Candidatus Microthrix parvicella Bio17-1: one gene and its partner. The protein of the gene in region 1 binds, or shares a complex with, the protein of each later gene. Links are inferred from orthologs where the notes say so. Each region holds a gene or a part of one and is shown in the gene's direction. Other genes may lie near its edges. The genes, in order: MPARV_RS0100345 and smc.

The links.
Region 2: the proteins of MPARV_RS0100345 (region 1) and smc are in contact, whole or in part, in a crystal structure (PDB 3ZGX), measured with the Bacillus subtilis proteins. The link is inferred for Candidatus Microthrix parvicella Bio17-1 from one-to-one orthologs.

The regions. Positions count from the first base shown.
Region 1 is NZ_AMPG01000001.1:66,337-80,609, reverse strand. The notes cover bases 11,396-14,273. They hold MPARV_RS0100345 (segregation and condensation protein A), read left to right. Parts: upstream 11,396-12,386; coding sequence 12,387-13,160; downstream 13,161-14,273. Other genes in these bases: MPARV_RS0100335 (pseudouridine synthase), read left to right, coding at 13,815-14,273; scpB (SMC-Scp complex subunit ScpB), read left to right, coding at 13,150-13,818; MPARV_RS0100350 (hypothetical protein), read left to right, coding at 12,030-12,362; MPARV_RS0100355 (ferritin-like domain-containing protein), read left to right, coding at 11,396-12,033. Also shown: MPARV_RS0100415 (lipid II flippase MurJ), read left to right, coding at 1-33; MPARV_RS21905 (glycosyltransferase family 2 protein), read left to right, coding at 59-2,914; MPARV_RS0100405 (CTP synthase), read left to right, coding at 2,954-4,723; MPARV_RS25270 (NUDIX domain-containing protein), read left to right, coding at 4,716-5,300; MPARV_RS0100395 (tyrosine recombinase), read left to right, coding at 5,311-6,339; MPARV_RS25110 (hypothetical protein), read left to right, coding at 6,336-6,971; MPARV_RS0100385 (hypothetical protein), read left to right, coding at 6,979-7,464; MPARV_RS0100380 (hypothetical protein), read left to right, coding at 7,461-8,327; MPARV_RS0100375 (hypothetical protein), read left to right, coding at 8,451-8,639; MPARV_RS0100370 (amidohydrolase family protein), read left to right, coding at 8,618-8,932; trpS (tryptophan--tRNA ligase), read right to left, coding at 9,063-10,085; MPARV_RS0100360 (ferritin-like domain-containing protein), read left to right, coding at 10,328-11,230; more of MPARV_RS0100355, read left to right, coding at 11,233-11,395. UniProt on the Bacillus subtilis protein: Participates in chromosomal partition during cell division. May act via the formation of a condensin-like complex containing Smc and ScpB that pull DNA away from mid-cell into both cell halves.
Region 2 is NZ_AMPG01000002.1:382,048-397,425, reverse strand. The notes cover bases 5,213-9,195. They hold smc (chromosome segregation protein SMC), read left to right. Parts: upstream 5,213-5,521; coding sequence 5,522-8,995; downstream 8,996-9,195. Other genes in these bases: MPARV_RS0110065 (DUF559 domain-containing protein), read right to left, coding at 9,161-9,195; MPARV_RS0110075 (DNA-formamidopyrimidine glycosylase family protein), read left to right, coding at 5,213-5,515. Outside these bases: MPARV_RS0110095 (hypothetical protein), read right to left, coding at 219-2,450; MPARV_RS0110090 (crotonase/enoyl-CoA hydratase family protein), read left to right, coding at 2,557-3,363; MPARV_RS0110085 (acyl carrier protein), read left to right, coding at 3,423-3,716; rnc (ribonuclease III), read left to right, coding at 3,788-4,546; more of MPARV_RS0110075, read left to right, coding at 4,649-5,212; more of MPARV_RS0110065, read right to left, coding at 9,196-10,087; MPARV_RS0110060 (class I SAM-dependent methyltransferase), read left to right, coding at 10,294-10,887; MPARV_RS0110055 (lysylphosphatidylglycerol synthase transmembrane domain-containing protein), read right to left, coding at 10,884-11,846; MPARV_RS0110050 (glycosyltransferase family 2 protein), read left to right, coding at 12,006-12,980; MPARV_RS25155 (DUF2339 domain-containing protein), read left to right, coding at 13,076-15,001; MPARV_RS0110040 (VWA domain-containing protein), read right to left, coding at 15,192-15,378. UniProt on the Bacillus subtilis protein: Required for chromosome condensation and partitioning.

The DNA.
Region 1 (14,273 bases):
GGTGGCGCCCCCGACAGCGAGCCCGTTGCGTGAAGACCCAGACCGTGAGGCGACCAGCGTGAACCCCTCCGACGTGCCCAACGAGGGCACCGAGCCGGACGTCGGCGGTATCGCGGTCGTCCCCGCCAAGAATTCGCCCAGCATCGAGGCCACCGTCGCGGCCCTCCGCCGCATCCGGGGCGTGACCCGGGTGGTGGTGGTGGACGATGGCTCCACCGACGACACCGGCGCCCGCGCATTGACCGCGGGAGCGGAGGTATTGGCGCTGCCGGTGAATCGCGGAAAGGGCGCCGCCCTTGGCGAGGCGGTCCTGGCCCACCCTGACGCCCCATGGTATTTGCTGGCCGACGCCGACCTGGCGGAGACCGCCGAACACCTGACGGCGTTGGTGGAGCGGTTGCTGGTCGGCGACGAGGAACTGGTCGTCGCGCGATTCCCACCCGCCGGCACCCAGGCCGGTGCCGGGAGGATCAAGGCGCTGTCGGCGGCGGCGATCCGCAGCACCACGGGTGTCGAAGTGCTCGAGCCGTTGTCGGGCCAACGGGCGATCGATGGTGCCACGTTGCGCTCGCTGCACCCAGCCCCAAGGTTCGGGGTGGAGGTGGGCATGTCGATCGATGCGCTTCGGGCGGGGGCACGCCTCGCCGAGGTGTCGCTGCCGCTGGATCACGATCACACGGGTCGGGGCTGGGCCGGACGACGTCATCGAATCCGTCAGGGAATCGACATTGTCCGCACCGTGTGGCCACGGCTGGGTACACCCCGACTTCGCCTGGCGGTGGTGTTGGCCCTCAGCGTGGTTGCCATCGTGGCGTCGGTCGGACTTGGAAAGGCGACGCGGTGGCATGGCGAGGCGCTGCCCGCCCCCAGCGCAAAGCCGCGCGTGATTCTGGTGACGATCGCCGGCGCCGGAATGGACCTGCTCGAGGACCCACGGGCCCCGGCCATCTCGTCGTTGGCCCGGTCGTCGGCGACCGCTTCAGTGTCCACCCGGGTTCCGGCTCCGCCCGGTGACCTCGCATCCCAGCACGCCTCCTTGGGCGCCGGCGCGCCGGTGGCGCTGGTGGTACCTGGAGGCGATCTCGAGTTTGGTGAGGCTGAGGGACTCACCAACGAGTCCCCCGCCACGGCAGCCGGACCGGTCAAGGTGCAGGCGCTGCCGGATGGTTCGGCCCAGGTGATCGATCCGTTGACGGTGTCCGACGACAGCCGCAGTTACGGCACCCGGGGTCTGCTGGGCGACTCGATCCGGCGCGACGGTGGAAGGGTTGGCTACGTCTGGGCGGGCAAGGGTCGGGCACAGTTGGCCAACGGGGCGGCGGCGGTGGCCGATGACGGCGGCACGATCGACACGGTGGACATCGCCGGAGTGGGCGATGACCCCGACGCAGCGGCCCGCCGGTACGTCGACTTGGACGCGGACCTGATCCTGGTGGAAACCCGTCGCAGCGCATTGACCCCGTCGACGCTTGCAGTGTCCGACGTCGATCGGGTGGTGGCTGCCATCGATGCGCACCGGCGGCCCACCGACACGCTGATTGTGCTGGGCCTCGGACACGACGCACGCTGGCACCTTTCACCCTTGATCCTCTCCGAGCCGGGCCTCCGAGGTACCCTGGGGTCGGATTCCACCCGTCGTCAGGGCATCATGACGATGGGTGACGTGTCCGCCACGGTGCTGAACCGACTGGATCGTCCCCGCCCGAAGGGGCTGGGGGGAGCGGTGGCGCGCATCGAGCGGGGCGCCCCCGACATTGGGGCATTGGTGGATCTCGACCGGAGAGTGGATCAGCGGGAACGAAGCTATGCGCCGACGGTGACCATCTTCATCGTGATTCAGGCGTTGGCCTACATCATCGCCCCGCTCGTGGCGCGACGGTCCGGGCGATCCTCCCAACTGCCGGGGGTGTTGGTTGCGGTCACGTTGGGTTCGGCGGCATTTCCGGTGTTGACGTTTCTGTGGCGACTGATGCCGGTGTCCTTGCAGGGACCGTTTGTCACCATCCCGGCTCTCACGATGCTGTGCGCCGCCGCCGCCCTGCTGGCCATGCAAGCGAGACGATTCGGTTTGAGCCCTCTCAACGCGGTGGCAGGGGTGACCCTGGCGGTCATGGTGGTGGATGCTTCGCTCGGTGCCCCGCTGCAACAGATCAGCCTGCTGGGCTACTCGCCGGTGACCGCAGCCCGGTTCTACGGCCTCGGCAACATGGCCTTCGCCGTGTTGGGGGCCTGCGCCGTCATTGTGGCGGCCTCCTGGTTGCACGCCGCCACAGATCGACGGGCCGCGTTTGTTGCCGTTGCCGGGATGTTTGCGCTGGTGGTGGTCGTGGACGCGGCACCGATGCTGGGTGCCGACTTCGGCGGCGTCCTGACTTTTGTGCCGGCGTTCGGGTTGCTGCTGGCGGCCTGGTCACCGATCACTTGGAATCGACGCAACGTGGCGCTCGCTGTGCTCGTCGGCCTGGTGGGCTTTGCTGTCGCCGTGGGCGTCGCTCTGAAGCTGGGGTCGGGGACCCATCTCGATACGGTGACCAACGGGGGCTGGGACGGCTTCACCGAGATCGTTCGCCGAAAGGTGGCCACCAACCTGCGTGTGATGCGCCTCACCGTGTGGTCGTGGATGGTGCCGATCGCAGCGTTCTTCCTGCTGCTGAGCCTGACCACATCCGGAACGTGGCGGGAGCGTTTCCGGGGTGCGACCGATCTGCGCACCGGGCTGATGGGACTGTTCGTCGTGGGATTCCTCGGCGGTGCGGTGAACGATTCGGGAATCGTCATCCCAGCTCTGGCACTGGTGTACATCGGCGCCTTCCTGATGCTGGTGCAGGTACGCAAGCCGTTTGAAGCGCCCGAAGTGCGGTTGCCCGAGGACGCTTCACCGCCGATCAAACCGGCCCCGGCGGTCTCGGGTTAGATTTGAGTGGACCGGCGAACGACCTTCCGCGGGAGAGACATGGCCAAGCACATTTTCGTCACCGGTGGGGTGGTCAGCGGTCTCGGTAAAGGCCTGACCGCCTCCTCGCTGGGCACGCTGTTGAAGGCCCGGGGACTGCGGGTGACCCTGCAGAAGCTGGATCCTTACATCAACGTCGATCCGGGCACGATGAACCCGTTTGAACACGGTGAGGTGTTCGTCACCGAGGACGGGGGCGAGACCGACCTCGACCTGGGCCACTACGAGCGCTTTATCGACGAGTTCCTCACCCGCAACTCCAACGCCACCACGGGCTCGATCTACCAGGAGGTGTTGGCCAAGGAGCGCCGGGGCGACTACCTGGGCAAAACCGTGCAGGTGATCCCGCACATCACCGACGAGATCAAGCGCCGCATTTTTGCGTTGGCCACCGACGACGTCGACGTGGTGATCACCGAAGTGGGCGGCACGGTGGGTGACATCGAGATTCTGCCGTTCCTCGATGCGATTCGTCAGATGCGCCTCGACGTCGGCCGGGCCAACGTCTGTTACGTGCATGTCACCCTGGTGCCCTACATCAGCCCATCACGCGAGCTGAAGACCAAGCCCACCCAGCACTCGGTCACCGAGTTGCGCAGCCGGGGGATCACCCCGGACGTCATCGTGTGCCGCTCCGAGGGTGAGCTCGAGGCCGATTTACGACTCAAGATCTCCTCGATGTGCGACGTCGAACTGAACGCGGTCATTTCTGCAGCCGACGCCTCAAGCCTGTACGAATTGCCGCTGATCATGCACGACGAGGGCCTCGATACCGTGGTGGGGCAGGTGTTGGGCCTGGAGCAGGCCGAGGTCGACCTGACCGAGTGGGAGGCGGTGGTGTCCCACGTGGCCTCCGCCACCGCGCCGTTGCGCATTGGCATCGTTGGCAAGTACGTCAGCCTGGCCGACGCCTACCTGTCGGTGGTGGAGGCGCTCAATCACGCGTCGGCGGCCGCCGGGGTCAAGCCGACGATCGACTGGATTCAGGCCGAGGACGCCGAGGGCCTGCTGGCCGAGGGCCGCCTCCACGACCTGGATGGCATTGTGATCCCGGGCGGGTTCGGGCCCCGCGGCGTGGAAGGCAAGATCGCCGCGGCCAACTGGGCTCGCGAGCACGGCGTGCCGTGCCTGGGCCTGTGCCTGGGTATGCAGGTGATGACCATCGAGTATGCCCGCAATGCACTCGGGCTCGAACGAGCCAATTCGTCGGAGTTTGACCGCTCCACTCCGCACCCGGTGATCGACATCATGGAGACCCAGCGGGGCGTGACCGACAAGGGCGGCACCATGCGTCTTGGTGCCTACATCGCCCGGCTCAAGCCGGGCTCGCAGGTGGCCGAGGCCTATGGGGCGGAGGTGGTGTCGGAACGGCACCGGCACCGCTTCGAGTTCAATCCCCGTTACCGGGGCCGGTTCGACGCCTCCGCGCTGAGTTGCTCGGGTACCTCGCCGGATGGCCGCCTGGTGGAGTTTATCGAGTTGGAGGATCACCCTTTCTGGGTGGCCACCCAGGGGCACCCGGAGTTTAAGAGCCGTCCCACCCGACCGGCGCCGCTTTTTGCCGCGTTTGTTGCCGCAGCCGCCGCCCGCACCGCCGCCACGCGGGTCGAGGTTCCCCAGGGGGAGGCCGCCTCCTCCGAGCCTCAGGTCTCGGATGAAACGACGGCGGGTCGCGTGCGGGGGCGCAGGTCGAGCCAGGCCGAGCGGCCCGACGTTGCCGTCGATCGCGACCCGGTTGGGGTGGGAGACGGCCCGGTCTCTCGTGGTTGAGCCCGGCTCGGCGGGGTGGCGGCGACCGGAGCTGACCTCGGCGTCCGGGTTTGAGATCGTTGGTGACACCGCCGTGCACACGGGTTTTGTGATCGATGTGGTGCAGGCGCAAATGCGTGACCCCGAAGGCGGGATGCACAGCCGCGATGTGGTGCGTCACCCGGGCGCCGTGTCGGTGCTTCCCCTGCACGACGACGACACGGTCACGTTGGTGCGTCAGTACCGGGTTGCCCCTGATGGCGACCTGCTCGAGATTCCAGCGGGCAAGGCTGACGTCGAGGGGGAGGCGGCGGTGGAACTCGCCCGCCGCGAGTTGGCTGAGGAGGTCGGACTCGAGGCGGAGAGCTGTGAGCGGCTTGCCGGGTTCTTCCTGTCTCCCGGTTACTCGAACGAATGGCATGAGACCTTTCTTGCAACCGGTCTCAGCAAGGTTCCATCAGCGGCCGACGGCGCCGAGGAGCGCCACATGGACGTGTTACGGCTGGGCCTGGACGAGGCGATCGAAGGCATCGCCACCGGTCGCATCGTGGACGCCAAGACGATCATCGCCCTCCTGGCCGCCGCACGGCGTGGCTGAAGTTGTCCACGTGGCCACCGGTAACTCGGGCAGCGCGCCACGTTCGGATGTCACCGTCGAGGCGTTCCTCGGCTGGCTCCAGGTGGAGCGGGGCCGGGCAAGCGCCACGGTCGAGGCCTATCGGCGGGATCTGACCGCCCATCTGACATGGCTGGACGATGCCGGACTGCGGACTGATGGCGAGGTCTCACCCGCCGTCTCCCGCACCGATCTGGAGCGCTGGGTGCGTGGTTTGATCGACGAGGGTCGGGCCAGGTCGTCGGTGGCGCGGGCGGTGGCTGCGGTGCGGGGCTGGTACCGGTATCGGGCTGAGGAGTTGGGCGTGGCCGACCCTGCCGTCGACCTGGACGGCGTCGGCATTGCCGACACAGTGCCCAAGGCCTTGTCGGTGGAGGTGGTCGGTGGCCTCCTCGACGGAATCGATGGCGACGACCCACCATCGCTGCGTGACCGGGCACTGCTCGAGTTGCTCTACGGCGCCGGGGTGCGTGTGTCGGAGGCGACCGGACTGTCGCTGGGCGACGTCGACCTCGACGGGGCGCTGGTGCGGGTGATGGGTAAAGGCTCCAAGGAGCGCATTCTGCCGGTGGGCCGGTCGGTGCTCGCCACGATGGCGTGCTACTTCGATGGAGGCCGTGGCCCGTTGGCGGAGCGGGCTCGTCGGCCCAGCCGCGACGACGCCGACGCCGTGTTCCTCAACCAGCGTGGTGGCCGCCTGTCCCGCCAGGGAGCCTGGCTGATCCTCCAGCGTCGGGCCGCCTCAGCCGGCCTTGACGTCCGGACGATGTCGCCCCATGTGTTGCGTCACAGCTATGCCACCCATCTCGTCGATGGCGGTGCCGACCTGCGCACCGTGCAGGAACTGCTGGGCCACGCACGCCTGACCACGACGCAGCGATACACCCGGGTGGCGATGGATCGCCTGGTGGCCACCTACCGTTCGGCGCATCCCCGGGCCGCGCACGTCGGAGCGAAACGGACGCGGGCCGGAGCGGGGAAAGCCGGTGGGTTGCAATCGCACCAGGGGGGAGCGCCATGAAGGACTCACCGGCACACCTGTACCGGCGTTTCCGCTATCACGTGGGGCCCGAGCCCGATCCTGCGGCGGCAGACCGATGGGCGGCCGCACGGCTGGACGGCGAAGAGTGGGCACTGTTCGCCTCGATGACCGTGCGCGACCGGGTGCACTCGGTGGCGGTCGCCCGCCGTGTTGAGCAGGTGCTGGCTGGTGAGGGCCATGCAGCCGGTGAGGGCCATGCAGCCGGTGATGGCCATGCAGCCGGTGAGGGCCATGCAGCCGGGGGTGGAGCCCGCAAGGATACGACGGACGGCTGGCAGGTGCGGGCCGGTCTGCTGCATGACGCGGGTAAGGCGTTGGCCCCGCTTGGCACGACAGGCCGGGTGGTTGCGTCACTTGCGGAGGGCACCGTCGCCGGCGACTGGCTGGAGCGGCGGGCCACCGACCGGACCGGTGCGCCGCGGCGCCGCGGTCCGATGGTGGCCATGGGCGCGTATCTCACCTACACCGAACTCGGCGCTCAGCGGCTCGAAGCGATCGGGAGCCACCCGATGGTGGCGGCCTGGGCCCGTGAGCATCATTGGTCACCGGAACGTTGGACGGTGCCGCAGAGCGCAGGTGCTGTGCTGGCGGAATGCGATGAGGAACTGTGAGCCCGAGGTGAGCGCCGCAGCCACACCCACGCCCGCAGCCACACCCACGCCCGCAGCCACACTTACGCCCGCAGGCGAGCGGTGGCGGGCCCGCCTGGTGGCCTATGGCATGGTGCTCATGCTGGGGGTCTGCGCCGTGTTCACGCTGGAGCCGTGGCCGCTGACGTCGTTGCGGCTCTTCAGCCAGATTCGTACCGATCGTCAAACGCAGGTGCAGTTGGTGGTTGTCGAAGCCGAAGGGACGCGGCGGGTGATCGATTTTGGCGACAACGCGTTCGTGTCGGATTCCGCCCAGCGCCGACTGCCGGAGATTGCATCGCTTCCCGTCGCAGAACAGCGCTCGGCGGTTGAGGACGTCCTGAAGGTCGCCGGAGTCGATCCGACCACGGTCGATGCCGTTGCCGTGAGTCGGACGGTACGTCGGCTGGATGCCGATGGAGGCCCGGCCACAGTGCTGTCCTCGCGTGACGTCGTGACCGTCGAGTTGCCGTGAGGTCGCCGAACGTTCACGTACTCGGTGGCCTCGATCGGCGCCTGGTCGCGCCGGGTCCGGCCGCCCGCTTCGAGACCGCCCGCACCGGGTTGGCGGTGGTGCTTGGCATTCGTCTGGCGCTGCGCCACTGGAGCGCGGCTGCGGCCATCCCGGACCCGTTGTTTCGGCGGGCGTTCGCGGTGGCCTGGCTGCCGTCGGTGCCCCCCGGCTGGCTGCTGAACGTCGTGGCGGTCGCCGGCGTGGTCGGTGCCATGGCGGTCGTCGCCAGGATGAGCCCACGGATCGGCTTTGTCGTGGCGTGGTTGGCACTGCTGTTCGTTGCCGGGGTGTGGGGCAGCGCCGGCAAGATCATGCACAACGACGTGCTGTTGTTGTTGACGGCGGTGCCCTTCGTGGTTGCGAAAGGTGGGACGGCCAACACCCGCGACGGCGCCGACCGTTCGGTGGCCGACGGCTGGCCACCCCGCGCAGCGCTGATGATCATCGCCGCCGTCTACTTCATCGCCGGTGTCCAAAAGCTTCACCACAGTGGTCTGGATTGGATCTCCGGTGACAATATGGCGTGGGTGCTGCGTCAGGGCGCAGCAGGCGCCGCTTCTCCCTTTCCCGGTCTGGCCCGCTCCATCGCCAACGCCCCTCCGTTGCCGTTTCTCATCGTGGTGGGTTCGATCGTTTTTGAGTTGGCCGCCCCGCTGATGTTGTGGTGGCGCCGGGGTCGCATCCCCTTCGCAGTGGGTGCCGCCTGTCTGCACGGCGCCATCTGGTTGACGATCGGGCTGGACTATTACGGCTGGATTCTCACGGTGGCGGCGGTGGCCGTCCCCTTGGGCCGGCCAATCCAACATCGAAAGAAACCTGCGTGAGCACGCTTATCCGAAACGGCACGGTGTTTGGCGGCGAGGATGCCCCGCCAAAGCGAGCCGACGTGCTCGTCGACGACAATGGCACGGTTGAGGCGATCGGCCCGTCGTTGGAGGTGGTACTCGGTGGTGGCCAACGGAAACACCAAGAACCTGCAGTGGATCACCGCCAACCCGGCTGCCATGATCGGTTTCTCCGACGCCGGCGCACACCTGCGCAACATGGCGTTCTACAACTTTCAGTTGCGCATGCTGAAGCGGGTGGGCGACGCCCAATTGGCCGGGTCGTCGTCATGTCGGTGCATCAGGCGGTGAACAAGCTGACCTCCGATATCGCCGACTTCCACCGGATCGATGCCGGTCGTCCGGCGGTGGGTCGGCGGGCCGACCTGGTGGTGCTTGACCCCGAGCGCCTCAACGACACCGTTGAGGAGATCCACGAGGAGCCGATGGCGGGCTTCGGTGACCAAAACCGTTTGGTGCGCCGCAACGACGACAGCGTCAGGGCGGTGATGGTCAACGGTAACGTCGCCTGGCGCGGTGGCACCCCCGCCGACGATCTCGGCACCGCCAGGCGCTACGGCCGGTTCCTGCCCCTCGGCGGCTGACAGCAATGGGTCGAGCGCTCGTTTTGGGCAACCTCGACCGCGCTGACGGAACCTCAAGTGTGTCTACCTGACGCTGGAGAGGCTTCCAGACACATTTGATGCCAACTGCGCCGAGCGCCGAGCGCCGAGCTCAGGCGCGGAGGGTGCCAAGACGGTCCCAGACGCGGTCCATCACGTCGGTCGCCTGGGCGGTGGCCCGTTCGGTGCCCAACGCCAGGCGGCGACGTACCTCACCCGGATCGGCCTGAAGCTCGGCAACGCGTGCCTGGATCGGGGTGAGCAACTCGACGACGGCCTCGGCGGTTGCCGCCTTGAGGTCGCCGTATCGTTCGATGCCAACCGCTGCGGCCTCCGGGGTTTGGCCGGTTGCCGCGCCGAGGATCGACAGCAGGTTGGACACACCCGGTTTGGCGGCGACATCGAAGCGCACCTCGGTCTCCGAGTCGGTGACCGCCCGCTTGAACTTCTTGGTGATCGCAGCGGGAGAGTCGCTCAGATTGATGATGCCCGCCTCGGTTTCGGTCGACTTCGACATCTTGTTGTTGGGCGCCTGGAGGTCCATCACCCGGGCGCCCGCCAACGGCAGCGTGGCCTGGGGGATGACAAACGTCTCGCCGTAGCGCGAGTTGAACCGGTTGGCGGCGTCGCGGGTGAGCTCGACGTGCTGGCCCTGGTCATCGCCCACCGGCACCTCGGTGGTGTCATACAGCAGGATGTCGGCCGCCATGAGGGCCGGATAGGTGAACAGACCGGCCGAGATGAATCCGTCGCCCGACTCCGCCCGGCCTCGCTTCTCTTTGAACTGGGTCATGCGGCTGAGCTCGCCAAAGGCCGTGACCGTCTGCATCACCCAGGCCAGTTCGGCGTGCTGGGGCACGGTCGACTGCACGAAGAACACGCACTTGTCGGGGTCGAGCCCGACTGCGAACAGGTTGGTGGCCAACTCAAGGGAGGCCTGACCGATCTCGCCGGGGGCCTTCGGCGTGGTCAACGCGTGCAGGTCGACCACGCAGAAGACGGCGTCGGACCGATCTTGTTCCGTGACCCAGCGGAGATTGGCCCCCAACAGGTTTCCCAGGTGCAGCGCACCCGAGGGTTGGATACCCGAGAACACGCGGGGGCGTTTGGGGCTCGTTTGGGGGGAGGAGACCATGGACCCGAAGCTACCGGATCGGCCTCTCCCCGAACCCGGGGGCCGGCAACCGCAGGAATGCCCCGTTACGGGAGCAGGCCTGGGTTGGGGCACCCGGTGGACGCCTGCCGAGTGGCCCCGGTTGTTCCCGCAAACGTTGGGGATGCGAGGAGCCGGCGGGGGGTGACATCTGGCCACTATCCAGGCTCGGCCGGTATCCCTACCATCGGGTAGAACAATTCGATCCAGGGGGGGCTCCTGCCGTGTCCGATTTCCTATCCCAGTATTCGATCCAACGTTGGCTGGAGGCGTGTCCCCAGGGCTATTTGGATGAGACCGTTTTTGGGCACGCAGAGGGGTTGAAGGAGCCTTCCGAGATCCTGGAGAACGAACTGATGCTCGAGAGCACCATCGGGTCGACGGTGCAACTGGTGGTGGGGGAGCGTGCGGCGCTGGCCGCCTCCTCGGGCCTCGTGAACGCCGCCCCGGATTACGCGTCGAAGCGGTTTCTGGCCACCCAGACGCTGGACGAGGCCCGGCACGTGGAGATCTTCACCCAGCGACTGTTCGACCTGGGGGTGAAGCCCGAGGACCTGGAATCCACCATCGACCAGTTTGCAAACCCGAACCTGGTCAAGTTCGCAGAGGTGTTGCTGGAGAAGGTGGAGGCGGGCGACTTCATCGCCGGAGTGGTCGGGCAGAACATCGTGTTGGAGGGCATGGCCTTCACCGTGTTTGAGATGTTCGAGGCGGCATCCCGTGATTCCAACCCGAAGTTCGCGCAGACCCTGAAGGGCACCATCGCCGATGAACGACGACACGTGGGTTTTGGTGAGAACCGCATCGGCGGTCTGATCGCACAACATCCCGAGAAGAAGCCCGAGATCGAGCGGATGCAGAAGGAGATGAGCTATCACATGCTCGCCACGTTCGCCGATGCCTTCGCCGACTCTGGGGCGTCGATCGAGGAGGGGCGGCGCCTGGCCGAGGAGGCTGCCAAAGCCGACGGAAAGGAGGTGGGCAACACCAACTGGCACGGCGCCAACCTGGCGATGGTGTCGCCCGACGAACTGGAGGCCGTGCTGAGCGACACCGTGCTGGGTGAGTTCAAGGTTCGCCTCGAGCGGATCGGTTTGGAGTATCAATCACCGCTGCTGCCGGTGTGATCGTGGGGTTCCCCGACTCCTTTGGGCCCGACGGCAGCGATGAACCCCATGGGATGGATCAGGACGACTTTTACGATGAGGTGCAGTCGTTCTCGTTCTGGTTCGGTGCCGTCGAGGGCTATCTGACCGACCGCCCCTACGGGTACGATCCGGCCACGGTGGACGAGCCGCTGGGGGAGACCCGGCGACAGAACGTCATCACCGCGCTGTGCAACTACTGCGTGGGTGAGGCGGCGGCGTTGGAAGCCTCCAGCGGCATGGTGCGCCTGGCGCCCAACCACAACGCCCGCATCTTCATGGCCACCCAGGTGGTGGACGAGGCTCGACACCTGGAGGTGTTTCTGCATCGCTTGGGCCGGTTGGGGGTGAGTGACACCGCCACCGAGATCGCGCGGCGGGCGACCCCCTCGATCGTTGAGTTCAAGGCCCGCCTCCTGGAACTGGTGGATGCCGGCGACTGGGAGGCGGCGGTACTGGCTCAGAATGTCATCCTGGAAACGATGGAGTTCACCGTCTTCCGTCACCATGCACAGACTGCGGATCCGGTGACCAGACAGGTGCTGACTGGCGTAATCTCCGACGAGCGTCGTCATCTTGGATTCGGTGAGAACGACCTGGGCCCCCGGTTGTTGGGCGACGTCGACACGCGGGAGCGGTTGGCCGGAACTCGTGCAGAGTTGGATGCGTTGGTGCTGGCGTCCTTCGACGCGACCTTCGACGCACTCGGTCGGCCCAGAGACCGGCGTCCCGACCTCGGACGTGACTATCTCGATGCCGTCGACCGATTGGGGTTGGTGGGATGAGTGACATCGCCACCGAGACCCCGGAGCGTGATACCGCCACTCACAACGATGCTCCCGACGCACCGCCCCGGCGCCGATACGAGTTGGACGACCGGGGGTTCCGCGAGGTGCCCAAACGGTGGCGAAAGTTCTACCGGGTCTGGCAGGGCGATGGGGACACGCTGGCGCCAAACGAAGTGATCTGTCCGGTCTGCAAGGTGGTGATCCGTTCGGTGCGGGAGTTTCGGGCGGGCGACCGGGTGTACTGCATGCCGTGTATGTCGCGCATGATCATCGTCGAGCGGCCCGACGGCACCTTGGAGCCCGAGGTCACGTACGAACGCTCGTAACTACGATGGTGTAACTTGAGTGCCGTGAGCTACGAAGTGTCCACACCGGTGTTCGAGGGGCCCTTCGACCTGCTGTTGCACCTGATCCTCGCCGATCAGGTCGACCTGTACGAGGTCTCGCTCTCCCGCATCGTCGATGCCTACCTGGTCGAGCTGGCGCGGATGGATCACCTCGACCTGGAGGTGGCCACCGAATTTCTGTTGATCGCCGCAACCCTGGTGGAGTTGAAGGCCCGTCGGTTGCTGCCTGCGGACGAGGGCATCGACCTGGATGACGAACTCGCGCTCTTCGAAGAGCGTGACCTTTTGTTGTCGCGTCTGCTGGACGCCAAGACCTTTAAGGACGCCGCGCGGGTGCTCGAGGTGCTGCACGTGCGCGCCGCCCGCTCGGTGCCGCGGCGAAGTGGCCCGGAGGAGCAGTTCTGGCAGCTGGCCCCCGACCTGTTGGAGGGCGTCAGCCCGTTGGATCTTCGCCGGGCCTATCTGGCGGCGATCGCTCCAAAGCCGACGCCGGCCGTCGACCTGTCGCACGTGGCCACCATCAAGATCTCCGTCACCGACGTGGTCGCCGACCTGATCAACGAACTGCCCAACACCGGTCCAATCGGGTTTCGGGCCCTCACCGAAGGGCTGGCCGATCGGGTGGAGGTGGTGGTGCACTTTCTCGCCCTACTGGAACTGTTCAAGCAGGGTCGGGTGGATCTTGCCCAAACCGAGTCGTTCGGCGACATCATGGTGACCTGGATGGCCGGAGACCTGGCGTTCGACCTGGCATCGGTCGACAGCTATGACGGTTGAGCGGCGTCACGACGACCCGGTGGAGGCATTGCAGCCGTCCGGCGGGTCCGACGAGCTGCGGCAAGCACTCGAAGCACTGATCATGGTGTCGGACCAACCGGCAGAACCGGCGATGCTGGCCGAACTACTCGGCGTTTCTGCCGCACGGGTGGACGAACTGGCGCGGCAGGTGGCGGCCGAGTTTGCCGAGCGGCGCAGCGGGTTTGTGCTGGCCCGCGTGGCCGGAGGGTGGCGTTTCGAGAGCCACCCGGACTGTGCCCCGTGGGTGGAGCGCTTGGTGCTGGCCGGCCAGTCCACCCGGCTGTCGGCAGCAGCGTTGGAGACGCTGGCGATCATCGCCTACAAACAGCCGATCAGCCGTGCCCAGGTGAGTGCCGTGCGTGGCGTGAACGCCGACGGCGTGATCCGCACGTTGACCCAGCGGGGCTACATCGACGAAATCGCCCGCGATCCCGGCCCGGGCCAGGCGGTGCTGTTGGGCACCACCCGGGACTTCCTCGAACGCATGGGCCTGGACAGCCTGGAGGAACTGCCCGGCGTCGCCGATTTTGTTCCCGGTCCGGAGGTGGTGGAGGCCCTCGAACGGGGCCTGGCGCTCGACGCCACCGAACCGATCCAGGACCAACCCGACCCGCACGACGAGCCGGACCCCCGGTGACCCCGGAAGATCCAGGTGGGGAGCCTCACCAGGATGAGGGGCCACAGCGGGTGCAGAAGGTGCTGGCACGGGCGGGTGTCGCCAGCCGTCGGGTGGCAGAGAACCTGATTGAGGCCGGACGGGTGAAGGTGGACGGCAAGGTGGTGGTGCTGGGCAACCGGGTCGATCCCGCCACCCAACTGCTGGAACTGGACGGCGCCCCCATCGCCTTGGCGCCGGGGCTGGTGCACTACCTGCTCAACAAACCCACGGGTGTGATCTCCACCGCATCGGACACGCACGGTCGGCGCACCGTGGTGGACCTGGTACCCGACGAACCACGAGTGTTCCCGGTCGGCCGTCTTGATGGCGAGACTGAGGGGTTGTTGCTGTTGACCAACAACGGGGAGCTGACCCACCGTCTCACCCATCCGTCCTACGGAGTGGAGAAGGAGTATTTGGCCGAGGTGGCCGGC
Region 2 (15,378 bases), on another replicon or contig:
GCAGGGGATTTCGCTCCTGATCGAGTGAATGAACCTGATGGCGCTGGTTCTTAGAAATTGAACGAATGGGTGTGGGTCGGCCTCATTGGGCTCTCCTTCTTGGCGCTGGTCGCGGGCGTGGTGGTCGCGATCGTGGCCTTGGCCAAGAGGCAAGGAACAACGACGTCGACGGCGGAGAGCAGCCGCGGTGACATGGCTTCGATCGAGAGCGGTCCGGCCTACACGAGGCCGACCGCACGTGTTTTCGCCTCGAAGTTGAGCTTGAGCTTGGCTGATTCGGTGGTGAATTCCATCGTTGTGTCCAGGTGGTCGACCGTGCCGAACGCCGAATCGTGGCGTGGGAAGTCGCCGAGGTCCACCTCTAACCCGTCCAACGTGAGGGGCCCGGTTGACCCGAAGGTCATCGTCCCCGCCGAAGCGGAGTCGTAGCTGACGACGAAGCCGCTGTCGGTGCGCTCCACCTGCGGTTCAACCTTCAAGACCGATGCCTTCCAGGCCGCGAAGCCGCCGTCGGCGGCCTCGCCGACCTCGACGATCCAGACGTTGTCGGGGCCGCCCTCGGCCACCAGGTCGAAGGGTTGCTCCATGCCATCGGTGGCGAACCTGGTGGGGTCGTAGTCGCGCCAGGTGGGGGTGCGCCACGACCACAGCGCGATCCAACCTTCGCCCTTTCGTGCGAAGGTCCAGCGGCCTTCCTGAGCCACCTCGTCGAAGCGGTCCTGCGGCACGTACGCGTGTGTGAAGGGCTGGTAGCCGAACACGCCCCACAACAGTTCGTCGGTGGTCTCGTCCCACGCCGGTTGGTAGATGTGGATGGCCGCCCGCTCGTGTTGGGCCGAACGGGGCATGGACGCCTCGCCGGTCCAGTAGCCGGGCCGCCCGTCTTCGGCCCAGTCGGTGCTCTCATCTCGGTCGGTCACCGGGTGATTGGTGAAGACGAGGGCGTCGGCGTCGATGGCCGCCTGCCAGCTGTGGGCCTGATCGCGCATCTGGCCAAATCGGTGATCCTGCACCGATGCCAGCGACACGGCGTCGCCTCGCCAGGCGTAGGTGTTGGCCTCGCCGAGAAACCCGAAGTTGACGATGGCGTGGTTCTTTTGGAGCCAGGGTCGGATGCGGTCGATGTCGCCGCCGTTGAGGTCGACCAGCGCCTTCACCTGGGCCAACAGGGGTACCTCGAACAGGTCGTACCTTTTGGCCTCGGACAGGCCAATACCCGCCACCTGCCAGGTGCCCACCGCTCCAAGACTCCACCAGAACGACAGGTTGGCCGGGTCATCGAAGTGGTATCCGAACGGGGCCTTGGGGTACTCGGCCACCGGCGCAGCGTCGTCGACGAAGATGCCGTGACGCTCGCGAACCACGCCGGGCGCCTTGGCCAAGGCCATGTCGACGACCGCCTGGGGCGGACGGTATGCGCCGGCTGCGCACAGGTAGGTGACACCGGTGTCGGTGTGGCTCTGGTAGTCGAAGGTGGTGTCGTCGAAAAGTAGCTTGGCGGTGCCAAAGGTGGCCTCGTCACGCGAGGTCATCTTGTCCTTTTTGTAGGTGCGACCCCGGGGTGCGGTGTAGCACCCGGCGTGGGTGTGGGCGGCCAGGTCGACGAGGCAAAGGTCGAGGGCCATGGCCGCAGGCACCGTGAGTTCGGGGTCGTCGCCCAGCTCGATCAAGGTGATCAACGGGGTGATGTTTTTCAGCATGTACACGTTGGAGTGCCACTCGAAGAAGCCAAACCGGGCGCGCTCGCTGATCCACTGGAGAATCTCGGGCTTGGAGCGCTCCATGTGCTCGGCGCCGGTCAGGCCGGTGACCGTGAAGGTCTGCTCGCTGAGGTGCTGCCCGGCGAGAAACTCGATGACCCGCCCGATGACGATGTGGTTCTCCGACCAGTACCAAAGGTTGTCCAGGCGTCCGTCGGGGTTGGGGTCGTTGTACCGGTAACGGTTGTCGACCAGCCGCTGCTCGATGGCCTGAAGCAGCTTGGGGCTGAGCGTGGTCATGTTGTTGCCGACGGTGGCCCCACTCGACTCGGACCCGGCACCCAGTTTGAGCAGCCACAGCAGGTACATCAGGTCGAAGTCGCGGGTGTCCTCCCACGAATCGATCTTGTCCCAGGTGTCGGCGAAGGCGTCGACGGTGACCTCGTCGACGGCCCAGCGGTAGTCGGGGTCTCGACCTGCCCGAATGAGATGACCGGCCACGCCGGGAGCGCTGCCGGGGATGAACTCGGCGGTTGCGAACCTCAGGTACTCGTCGATGCGCCGCTGGTACACCGCCTCGTCGATCAGCCCATCGCTTCCAGGCTGGGAGAGCGCGGTGGCACAGCCGGCACCATCGATGCACTCGGGCTGGTCGTCGGCCCGCCGGCCGTTGCTGGTGCACGAGGTCAGGGCCAACGCCCCCGCCAAGCCGGCCGAACCCGTCAGGAATCCGCGTCGATCGAACTTCATGGTTGACCCTCCCCATTCCCCCGGACACATGGCCCTCAGCGGCCTTGCGCCAATGCGCCCGATGGTACGCGTCGCCGGCGCGGCGACGCTCTGGCAGCCTGGGCACATGAACCTGGGTATCCGCACCGTCGACCGCACGCTGGTGGTCACCATCAACCGGCCCGAGCGCCGCAACGCCATCGATGGCCCGACGGCGGACGATTTGCATCGGACGTTCGTCGGCTTCGATGCCGACGACACACTCGATGTGGCGGTGTTGGCCGGTGCGAACGGAACGTTCTGCGCAGGCGCCGACCTGCACGCCATCGCCGAGGGCAACGGCAACCGGGTCGCCGGAGACCTGTCGGAACCGGCTCCGCTGGGCTGCACCCGGCTGGAGCTGAACAAGCCGGTGATCGCGGCGGTGGAGGGCTTTGCCGTCGCCGGAGGGTTGGAGCTGGCCCTGTGGTGCGACCTGCGGGTGGCGGCGAGCGACGCCACCTTCGGGGTGTACTGCCGACGCTTCGGCGTGCCGCTGATCGATGGCGGGACGGTTCGCCTTCCCCGGCTGGTCGGGCACAGCCGCGCCATGGACATGATTCTCACCGGTCGGAGCGTGTCCGGCAGCGAGGCCGGCGCGTGGGGTCTCGCCAACCGGGTCTGCGAGCCGGGTGAGGCGTTGGACGAGGCGATCGAGCTGGCCACGTCGTTGTCGGCGTTGCCTCAGACATGTCTGAGGAACGACCGAAGGTCGTGCAACGAACAATGGGGCCTCGGGCTTGGAGCTGCCCTGGCCAACGAGACTCGGCTGGGGTTGGACACGTTGCGCAGCGGCGAGTCGTTGGCGGGTGCCGGTCGCTTCGCCGCCGGCGCCGGCCGAGGAGGGACTCCCGCCGGGGCAGCCGAACGAGGTGAGGCCCAACCCAAGCGGTAGTAGTGTCCTTGGCTCCGTGCGCCCTCTTACTGCGCCCGAACCACACCCTGGAGGTAGCGGTGCCCGCCGAGACACACATGGAACGCCAGTCGCTTGATCGTGATGCCGTGCTGCAACTCGTCAGGGAGCAACTGGCCGACATCCTGGAGGGCGACGCCGACACCATCGCTGAGGACGACCGGTTCGCCGAGGACCTGAGGGCCGACAGCCTGGCCCTGGTGGAACTGGTTGAGCTGATCGAGGACGAGCTCGCCGAACGATCCTGCGCAGTGCTCTTCGACGATGAAGACCTGGTGGACCTGCTGACCGTTCGTGATGCAGTCGACTACGTCATGGCCCGGATGGACTCCTGAGTTCCGGGTTCGACTTCGATCGCCCGTCCTCACCGCCATGGCGTCGGTGACCGCGAGGAGTCTTCTCAGCTATGGGAAAACGACGCAAGGTGCCAACCATCGACCACTCGTCGGAGGACCGCGCCCTGTCCGAACGCCTGGGCTACGTGTTCACCGATCCTGTGCTGCTGGCGCTGGCGCTGACACACCGTTCGGTTCTCGGTCAACAAGGCTTTGCCCAGTCCAACGAACGGTTGGAATTTCTCGGTGATTCGGTCCTGGGCTTCGTCGTGTCCGACGCGCTCTTCCGTCGCAGAAGTGATCATTCCGAGGGCCGACTCACCAGGGCCCGGTCCACGCTCGTCAACGAGGCCACGCTGACGGATCTGGCCCGCACGCTGGAACTTGGGAGGGCGCTGAGGCTGTCCAAGGGGGCCGATTTGCAAGGGGAGCGCAACAACGGTGCAGTTCTGGCCGACGCCATGGAGGCGGTGCTGGGGGCGGTCTATCTCGACGGTGGAATCATCGAGGCCCGCAGGGTGGTGATGGACCTGCTGAGCGACGTCTTTGATGAACGTCTGGGAGCCTTCGATCCCAAGTCAAGGCTGCAGGAACTGGCCGCACGGCTGGTTGTCGACCTGGGTGAACGTGACGGAACCGACGGGGCGGATTTCATGCCCGACTACACCACCGTCATGTCGGGTCTTGAACATCGGAGGGAATTCAGCACTACCGTCAAGGTGCTCGGTCAACAGTTCGGACCTTGCACCGGCACATCGAAACAACAGTCCGAACAGGCGGTGGCGGAGACCGCCCTCAGGACGCTGGAGTCCCCTGAGCGAACCCTCTAGTGGCGCCCGGCGCCAATGCCCGCGAGTATCAGCACCAGAGAAGCGATCGCAACACCGGGGTCCGGCACCATCCCGGCACCGAGCAGTATCGAACGGAGACCCATGGAACTTCCCGAGTACGAAGTGATTCGCAGAGACCTCGAGCGGGAGGCGGGCGGCAAGAAGATCGTCTCGATCGAGGTGCACAAGAAGAAGTTGTTGGTGGACACCACGGCCGCTGCACTCACCGAGGGAACCGATGGGGTCAAGGTGTCCAACGTGGAGCGGCTGGGCCCCTACCTGGTCTTTCGTCTTGCCACCGGCAATGCGATGGTGATCCGTTTGGGTAACGGCGCGTGGGTTCGCAAGAACATTCCGGAGAAGGCCAAGTCGAAAAGCCGCAAGACCGACTCGTCGCCGCCTCGACCCGAACCGGAACCGGACATGGTGATCTCGTTCAGCCAGGGAAAGCCGATCCGCCTGAACGATCCCGAGAACACCTCCGAGGTTCGCCTGCTGGCCCAGGACGATCTGTTGGGGTTGCCCGACGCCGGGAACCTGGGGATGGATGTGGTGGCGACGCCGGTGTCCTGGGTGGCCTTTGGCGACGCACTGCTGCGTCGCAGCGGCAAACTGAAATCGATCATGATGGACCAGAGCTTCTTGGTCGGCATCGGCCCGATCTACTCCGACGAGATCCTCTACACGGCGGGGCTTCGCTTCGACCGCAACCCGGCCTCGCTGTCGGCCCAAGAGGTGCGGCGGCTCTACCGGGCGGTGGTGGAGACGATGCACGACGCCATCAAGTACGGCGGCACGGCGGTTGACGACCCGCCGTTCGAGGATCTGTCGGGCAAAACCGGCGGATACGGCGAGTACCTGGCCGTGTACCGCAAGGACGGCCTGATGAGCCCCCGCGCCCGTGGGCCGGTCGTGAAGCGACGTTACGGTCACGGCTGGACCTATTACTGCGAGCAGACCCAGGTCTGACCCAGCGTGTTCCTGAAGAGCCTGCAACTGAAGGGGTTCAAGTCGTTCGCCGACTCGACCACCCTGAGGATGGAGCCGGGCGTGACCGTGGTGGTCGGACCCAACGGTTCCGGCAAGTCCAATGTGGTCGATGCCATCGGTTGGGTTCTTGGCGCGCAGGCGCCCTCCGCGGTGCGGTCGGCCAAGATGGACGACGTCATCTTCGCCGGCGCCGACAATCGGTCGGCATTGGGCCGTGCCGAGGTATCGCTCACGATTGACAACTCGGCGGGCATGTTGCCGATCGAGTTCGCCGAGGTGACGATCAAACGGGTGCTGTTTCGCTCCGGGGACAGCGAGTACTCGATCAACGGCGCTCGGTGCCGGTTGCTGGACGTGCAGGACCTGCTCTCGGACAGCGGCGTGGGGCGCACCCAGCACGTCATCATCAGCCAGGGGCAGATCGACGCGGTACTCAACGCCAAAGCGGAGGACCGGAGGGCGATCATCGAGGAGGCCGCCGGCATCCTCAAGCATCGCAAGCGCAAGGAACGGGCCGAACGTCGACTCAACTCCACCGAGGCCAACCTGACCCGGGTGGGTGACCTGCTGCGCGAGGTGCGGCGTCAGTTGCGGCCACTGGGGCGTCAGGCCGAGGCGGCCCGACGACATGGAGACCTGACCGCCGAGCTGTCGGCCCTGCGCATCCATCTGCTGGGCAAGCGCCTGGCCGGGCTGCGACGCCAGTTGAACGAGCGCGCCGCTGACGGCGAAACAATGCGGACCGAAGACCAGCGACTGCGGGCGGCACTGGCCGACCTGGATGCACGGGTGGTTGTCGCGGAGACCAACCTGGCCGCACTGGGCGAGGTGGATCACTCGGGGCTTCTGACCCGCTACGAGGCGCTGCGCGAGCGGGCCCGTGGCCAGGGCGCGCTGCTGGCCGAGCGGCGCCGCAACCTGGCGCGCGAACGCGAGTCGTTTATCGATGAAGGCGTCATCGCTGCGCTGGAGGCGGAGGGCGCCCAGCTGGACCTCGACCTGGCAGGCGTCGACAACGACACCGACACGTTGGGATCCTCCGAGTCCGAGTGGCGCCGAGCGGAGGAGGGGCTGGCCACGGCCCGCGCCGACTTCGAGGCCACCTGGGGCGGGGGGGTGCCCAAGCCCAGCGGTGATGCTGCGGCGACCCGGGCCGAGCTGGGTGCGCTGCGGCGCGGCATCGACCAGCAGGAGCGGGACACCCTGCGCCTCAACCAGCGCCGCGATCAGCTGGGACAGCGTCTGACCGGATTGGCCGAGGAGCTGGAACTGGCCCAGGCGGAGCTGGCGCAGGGCGATGAGGACCACGATGCGCTGGTGGCGGCGTTGGATTCGAGGGTGCAAGCAGCCGGCACCGCGCTGAGCGCCGCCGATACCGAGGCCAGGGGGGCGGCCGATGACCGGGCGAGCTGGGCGGCGCGTGCCAAGGCGCTGGGCCAGGCGCTCGATGCTGCCCGGAGTCGCGCCGGAGCGGCGGCACTGGCCGAGGTGGACGGCTACCTGGGCACCCTGCTGGACCTGGTGGAGGTCGACGCGGGCTGGGAGGCCGCCTTCCAGGCGGCCGCCGGTGACTCCTTGGCATCGGTCGTGATGGCCGACCCCACCTCGGCTCGCCGGGCCCTCGAGACCCTCAGCGTCGACGGCGCGGCGGGTGCGGTCCTGGCACTCGGTGCGTCGAGAGGTGCACCGACGGAAGGGCCGATCCCCGGAACGTCGATGGTTGGCGCCCACGTGCGCGCCAAGGCGGCACCGGAGAGCGCTGCGGTCGATCGCCTGCTGGGTGCCCTGCTGGGCGGGACCGTGTGCGTCGACGGCGGTTGGGCGGAGGCCGTCGACGTGGCGCTGGCCAACCAGGGGCGGGTGGTGGTGACCCGCGACGGCGACCGCTTTGGGTTGACCGGTTGGCGGGTGGGCACCTCCACCACCGAGGCCACGGGCGCTGCGCTCGAAGAAGCCGAGGCGCGGGCGCAGGAGGCCCAGGCGGCCCACGACCTGGCCGCTACCGGACTGAACATTGCGAAGGCGACCGTTCGGGAAGCCGAGGGTGAGCTTCGTCAGGCCGAGCGGGCCCGTGACTCGGCCCAGGCGACGCGGCGTTCGGCCCGCGAGCGCATCGAACGGTCGACCAGGTCCATCGCTGAAGCGGAGGGGGAGGCGGTGCGCCTCGACGCCGATGTCGCCGAATTGGCCGAGCGACACCGGGCCGACGGCGACCACCGACTGGAGCTGGAGCGCCGCCTGCCCGCTCTGGAGGCCGAGGAGGCTGACCTCGCCGAGCGGGAGCGGGCGCTTGGTGAGGCTCGGGCCCGACTGGACGAACGGGCGGCGGCCACTGCAGCGCTGCGTCGCGACCTGGAGGTGCGGGCCGCCGGAGTTGAAGAGCGCCGCCGCCTGCTGACCAACCGCCGGGTCTCGGTGCGCGACCGGTTGGAGCGCAACCGGGCCGAGGCGGAGGCCGCCGCCGAGCGTCGGGTGGAGCTGGACGCCCGAGCAGAGGCCACCGAACGCCTTGCAACCTTTGTGGCCAAGCGCCTTGGAGTCGTCGAATCCGATCTGGTGGGGGTCCGGGAGGCCAGACGGGCGCAGAGCGAGCAGGCCCGAGCCCTCACCGGCGAGTTGGAGACCCTCCGCTCGGAGCGCGTCGCGAGCGAGCGTTCGCTCGGCGAGCTGTCCGAGCGCCGGCATCAGGCCGAGGTGGCCGACGCAGAACTCAAGCTGCGTCTGGAGACCCTTACCGAGCAGGTCCGGACCGAGCTCGAAGTGGAGCCCGAGGTTGCCGAGGCCGCCCCGGCCCCCGAGTTGCCCGAGGGCATTGGAGCGGCTGAACACCTCCGAGTGCTCGAGCGGGAATTGCGGCTGATGGGACCGATCAACCCGCTGGCACTGGCCGAGTTCGCCGAACTGTCCGAGCGTCACGAGTTTCTTGGGGCGCAGTTGGAGGACGTGCGCTCCTCACGGCGGGAGTTGTCCAAGATCATCAAGGCGGTCGACGACGAGATTGTCTCGGTCTTCGCCGCCGCATATGCCGATGTGGCCGGGCACTTCGAGGCGTTGTTCTCCACCCTGTTTCCGGGCGGGGAGGGGTCGCTCAGCCTCACCGACCCCAACGACCTGCTGAACACCGGGATCGAGCTCAAGGCCAGACCCTCGGGCAAGAACGTGCGGAAGCTGTCGTTGCTGTCCGGTGGCGAGCGGTCGTTGACCGCCTTGGCCTACCTTTTCGCAGTGTTTCGCAGCCGCCCCTCCCCGTTCTATGTGATGGACGAGGTGGAGGCCGCCCTCGATGACGTCAACCTGCATCGCTTCCTCGACCTGGTCGCAGAATTCCGCGACGCCGCGCAGCTGATCATCGTGAGCCACCAGAAACGAACCATGGAGGCCGCCGACGTGCTCTATGGCGTCACCATGGAACCTGGCGGCTCCTCCAAGGTGCTGTCCGAAAAGCGAGTGGCGGGTTAGCGCCTGGCCATCCAAGGGCACCCGGAGTGGAGAGACAGAGACCATCATGTCGCGTCGCCACCTTGCCCGGCGCCCGGCACGCGTTGGCAACACGCCTCGCTTCGAGCGGCCGACCCAACCGGTTGGCCCGTCGACCGCCGTGCCCGCCGTGGCGTTCCCGCGCCGTCAGACGGTGCGCCGCTCCATCGTGGATGCCAGGAGGCTGATCGTGCGCTCAACCTCGTCGGTGATCATCTCCCAGGTCATGCGAAAGGTGGCGAATCCCCGACTGAGGGCCTCGGCATCCCGGCGGGCATCGCGCTCCCGGTCCCGCTGTCGCTCGTGCCAGGAGCGGCTGTCCAGCTCGCCGATCAACCGCCAGGCGACCCAGAACAGGTCAACGGTGGCGCCCCACGGCATCTGAACCTGTCGCTCTGGAATGGCGAGACCCGACGGACGGATGCGCTCCCAGAACAGGCGCTCCATGACGCTCATCGATCCGCCCGGCAGGTGACGGGAGGTGACGATCCGGTGCACTGCTGCCCGTCCGGCAACGCCTTGACCTGGGGACTCGTCGAGCAGCCGCTCCAGCGCCTCCAACGGGCAGCGGTTGGCGGCCACGGTCATGTCGATCACACGATCGAGGAGTCGCGGCTCAAGCGCGGCGCCCAGATCGATCAGCGTCTGGGGCACCGTAGTCACCCGAATGCCGTGCAGGTACAGCGACCGGGGCATCGTGGTTCGCTCGTGGATTAGGAGATCGAATGGGCGAACCCGGCTGCGTCCGGTGGTGGACAGCTCCACTGGCCCCCGCAGCAACCGCCGCTGCTCGGGTCGGCTGATGTAGAGGCCCGGCAGCTCGTGCAGGAGTCCGGCCGTGCGGTGGCTGGCCACGCTGTTTGGCACGGCCAGCAGCGCCGCCATGGTGCGAGCCCGGAGTTCGTGTGGAGCGGGGCCAAACGACACGACGCTGCGACCGAGCGGGGTCCAACGCCCCGACCGGAAACGTTGGTTGAGCATGCCCCTCGTGAAGCCAAGCTCCAGCAGTTGTGTCCGGGTTGCGAGGCCGTGCTGTTGGGCTGCAAGCGCTGCGGCAGCGGCCTCGTCGAACATGGAGCCACGGTACGACGGTAGGCGTGGGCCGTCACCGGGTGTCGCGTCCCGGGGACTTGGGCTCATGGAGTGGCGGGTCGAATCGAGGTTCCCCCCTTCTGCATCCGGAGAAGCACGATAGGGGGGAACCTCGATTCTCAGGGCGCGGCGGAGGCTGCCGGTAGAGTTCGGACATCGAAACCCGAAGCATCGGCTTGGCGCCCGGGGTGGACCCTGAGGCGGCCGGCCAGGACGAGCAGAAGTACACGACCTCCAACCCGGTGGTCCGACGGTTGATCGGGCGATTGCTGGGCCGGGTGACAGCCGAGATCGGGTCGACGCCGGGTCGGCTTGCCGATATTGGCACCGGCGAGGGACTGGCTCTGGCACGTGTGGTGCCCGAGGGCGTCGTGCCCATCGGGGTGGAGTATCGCCGTGCCAAGGTTGCGCTTGCCGCTGTGGCCGTGCCGGGACTGGCGGCGTCGGTGGGTGACATCGGCACCCTGCCGTTCCCAGATCGCTCGATCGACACGGTGGTGTGCCAGGAGGTGCTGGAACACCTCCCGAGCGTGGACCGTGCAGTGGCCGAACTGGCTCGGATCACCCGAGGCCGATGCATCCTCACGGTGCCCCATGAGCCGTTCTTTCGTGGCGGCAACTTTGTGCGCGGTAAGAACCTGGCCCGCTGGGGCAACGATGTGGAACACCTCCAGCAGTTCACGCCGAGACGGCTACGAGCGGTGCTCGAGCCGCATTTCGAATCGGTCGAGGTCACCCGTGTGACCCCGTGGTTGCTGGCTGTGGCCAAACCGCGTCGTTAGTCCCGCCCGTTCCGATCGGTTGCCTGCGACCTTCGGTCGGCCGACTTGGTGAGGTGACGCACCGATGGTGCGCAGATGCCGAAGCCGGCGAGATCCACAACAACGAAGATGACGCGGGCGGCGACGGCGATGGCGGCGGCCTCGGCCCGTGGCAGTCCACACAGCAGCACGAAGGTGGCTTCTCGAACCCCGGCTCCGCCGGGTACCGGGATCGCCAGAAAGCCGGCAAGCCATGCCGCCACCGTGGCGCCGACGATGCCCACCGGAGAGATGTCAAAGCCCAACGCCACGGCCAGGGCCCAACTGACCGAGCCGATTCCCAACCACGCCGGGACGTAGGCCACCACCAATCTCAGCGCCCGTCCCCACGGTGGCGAGGCGATCTTCAGCTGCCGTCCGGACAAGGATTCGATCTTGCCCAGCACCCACGCGCCGATGGTGGGGTGCAGACAGATGATGACCGTGGCACCACCGACGATCACGGTGACGCGGGCCCATGGCGGTAGCCGGTCCAGCCATGGGGCGCCGCCAGCAACGGTGAGCACGGCGGCGCCATAGAGGTAGAGCAACGAGATGATGGTGGAGCCGTACGCGGTTCCTGCGGGCGCTCCCGAACGGCGCGCCAACTCACCTCGACCGAGTACCGGCCAAATCCCGCCCGGCAGGTACTTCCCAAGCTCGCCCACGTAGTACCAACGAACCGCCGTCCAGGGTGGCGTCGGGGCACCCCGCTCGGTGAGGACCAGCCCCCACAGCATCCCGATGAGGGTCATGGACGCGGTCGCCAACGCTGCTGCGAACAGCGCCGGTGCGATCGCCATGGTGGAGAACGCGTCGGAGATGCGGTCCCAATCGCGACTCAGCGAGCGAATCACGAAGATGATCGCCAAAACTGCGATGGCACCGCCCAGCGCCGGCACCGACCAACGGGGCAGACGTCGTGGGTCGGGGGCGGACACGCCTCCAGCGTGGTGCCGATCAAGCCCCAGCACAAGCTCAACCCGGGCACCCGCATCAAGATGGACGCACCGCTGTGGATCTGCCCCTCCAGAACGTGGGAGCCCATGGGGCAAAGGATCCGCCGAAGGGGACGGCCACCCTTGGGTAGTCTCTTGGTCATGAACGTGCCGGCACTTTCCGTGGTCATGCCGGCGTACAACGAAGCCGACAACCTTCCCGACGTACTGTCCGAGTTGCGCGGCGTCCTCGACTCGCTGGGGCTGTCCTGGGAGATCCTGGTGGTCGACGATGGTTCAACGGACGGCACCCGCGACGTGCTGGACCGATTGGGCGAAGAGCTGGCGGGCCTACGTCAGGTGCGGCTGGGCTCCAACCTGGGTAAGTCGGCGGCGCTGGACTCCGGGCTGGCCCGTGCCCGAGGCGAGGTGGTGGTGCTGATGGACGCCGACGGACAGGACGATCCCGCCGAGTTGCCGACCATGCTGGCGGCGGTCGACGGTGGTCTCGACATGGTGACCGGCAGCCGTTCGGCCAACCGAAGGGATCGGCTGGTGAAGCGGTCGACCTCCCGGGTGTACAACCGGGTTACCCGGGCCGCGACGGGCATCGATGCCGCAGACATGAACAGCGGGTTCAAAATGATGCGTTCTGAAGTGGCCACGGCACTTACGGTGCACGGTGAGTTGCACCGGTACCTGCCGGTGCTGGCGGCCTGGTCGGGCTTCGCGGTCGGAGAGGTGCCGGTGACACACCGGAGCCGGTTGCACGGCACCACCAAGTTCGGCCTCAACCGCTTTTGGCGAGGCATGATGGACCTGCTCACCGTGAAGTTCCTCACCCAGTACACCGGTCGGCCCTTCCACCTGTTCGGTGGCCTGGGGTTGCTGTCGGGCATGTTGGGCGGGGGGCTGCTGACCTGGATGCTGATCGAGCGACTCTCTGGAGCCACCATCGGCACCCGCCCGGCCCTGGTCACCGGCGTGTTGTTGTGTGTTGTGGCGGTGCAGTTGTTGTCGTTCGGGTTGCTCGGTGAACTGATCTCCTACGGGAACGCACGGCGGAAGCGCCCGCCTCCAGGCCGTGAGGTTCCGGTTGGTGGAGACCGTCGTCTCGCCCAGCTCGAGGACGAATGACCGTTACATCACCGGCGTCGGCAGCACCGATGCCCAGCGCCCCATCGCAACGGCCGCCCTACCGCCTCAGGGATCTGAAGGCTCGGGAGCGGTGGGTGGCCGGCGTCCTCGTGTTGGTGATGATGGCGCCTTTTGTGCTCAGCGTCGGTCGCGCAATTCGGGCGGATTGGTACCCGCTCGGGGACGACGCACTGATCAGCCTGCGCGCGCAGGAGGCCTCCCGAGGGGATTTTCCGTTGGTGGGCCAGCCGTCCACCAGCCACCTGTACGGGGCGAAGGTGATCGCTCATCCCGGGCCGATCGAGTTTTATTGGTTGGCGGTGCCCCAACGGGTGCTCGGTCCCGCGCTGGGCACCATCCTGGCGATGTCGGCGCTGTATTTCTCGGCCGTGCTGGTGACCGCCTGGATGGTTTTTCGGCGTGCAGGCCCGATGCCAGGTGCAATCGGTGCGATGGCACTCGCCGGGGTGTTGTCGGTTTCGGGGGGTGCCCTGCTGATCGACCCGCTTTCGTCCAATGCGGGGGGCCTACCCCTGCTGGTGCTCTTTGCCGGTGCGGCAGCGGTGGCACAAGGCGATTTCCGGCTGTTGCCGGTGACCGTCGCGTACGGGTCGTGGGTGGCCCAACAACATCTGGCGATCGTGTTACCTGCGGCGGTGTTGGTGGCGATTGCGCTGGGCGGGGTGCTTGCTGCGGTGCTTCGCGCCCCGGATCGCTCGACGCGCTGGTCGATCGCCCGGTGGAGCGGTGGTGCGGCGGTGCTTGGAGTGGTGCTGTGGCTGCCTGTGCTCCTCGACCAGTTCTTTGGCACGGGCAACCTCACCGCCATGATGGGCTACTCGGGTGGCGGTGGACCGCGGGTTCCGGCCGACGTGGCCGCAGGGGTGGCACTGCGGGCGGTGACGGCGCCCACGCTGTTGGTGCGCACCGAGTTGGAACAATCCGGGCTGGTGGCCCCGCCGTCGACCTTGGTGATCGCTGGAGCCATAGTCACCGTCGTGGTGTTGCTGGCAGGGGCACTCCGGGCAGGCCCCCGGTCACGCGGGGCCCGCGTGTGGTTGGGTGTCACGTTGGGGTTGGCGTTTGCCGGGTTCGTCAACACGATGAACGTGCCCGACTCGCTGGAGCAGTTTCGGATCAACTTCTACCGCTGGACCCCGGTGGTGGGGCTCGGCCTCGTCGTGGTGGCCGGATGGCTGGCCACCGATGTGGCGGGCAGATGGACACGGCGGCGGGCACCGCAGCGGCTTGCGTTGTTCCGAGGCCTTGGGGCGTTCGGGCTGGTGGTGCTGGCCGTGGTCCCGGTGGTGGCGGCCAAGGTCAACCCAGGTCAGGACGACAGATTTCGCGAGCAGTCGATCTTCGGCGATCTGGCCGAGATGCGCGCCCTGATGCTCAAAGCAGCCGACGGTGATGGCAAGGTCACGTTGACGGAGTCGGGCATCGGCGCGGTCCTGGTGGTGTCGCCAATGCTCGATCTGGCGCTCACAGTCGATGGTCACGAGGTGCAGTCGGCGTTCCTCGTGAAGAACTTTGGTGACTCCGATGTGCTCTCGGACATCGACCCCGGCGCCACCTACGCGATCGAGTCGTCGAACAATCCAGAGCAGCGCGCAGGACGTCTGCTGAAGCGATGGGATGTCGATCGTGTCGCCGCCGCGCTGCGAGAAGAACTACTCGCTCAGTTTCGGGCCGACCCGAACCTGGTGGTGGCCGAGGATGGCCGAGACCGGCTGATCGCTCGCTACGGGGAGGGGTTCGCGGACGCGATCATTGAGAACGTGCCTGAAGGCGACGAGACTCGGGAGGCACCGATCGACGACCGGTCGTTCCTGGCCGCTGTCGCCGCGGGCTACTACAGCTCAGATCCGTTTGACCCCGAACTGCTGGCGGCCTACGAGCTTGCATCGGGCAAGCCGCCACTTGCCGGCGAGCGGTACCTCAAGATTCTGAAGATCGACGAGACCGAGTATCAGCGGCTGATCGATCGGCCGGTCGTGGTCCCCAAGCCAGAGGGCTGAGTGGTCCCAGCAGGCAGAGTGGTCCCAGCAGGCAGAGTGGTCCCCAAGCCAGAGGGCTGAGTGGTCCCAGCAGGCAGAGTGGTCCCAGCAGGCAGAGTGGTCCCAGCAGGCAGAGTGGTCCCAGCAGGCAGAGTGGGCAGCGTCTGCTGCACCTGTTGGGTTCGCCACGGCGGCACCGGCCGCCGAAGGGTCAGATCATGCGACGGAACCACCAGGTGGACAGGCCGCCCGCCACGAGCAGAAGAGCGAAGCCACCGAGCGTCCAGCGCCAACCGATCTCCGCCAGCTCGGTGTCCTGGCCAATGGCCGAACCGAGCTCCTCGTACACCTTGTTGAGCTGACCGGCCGACTCGGCGGTGAAGGCCTTCCCACCGGTG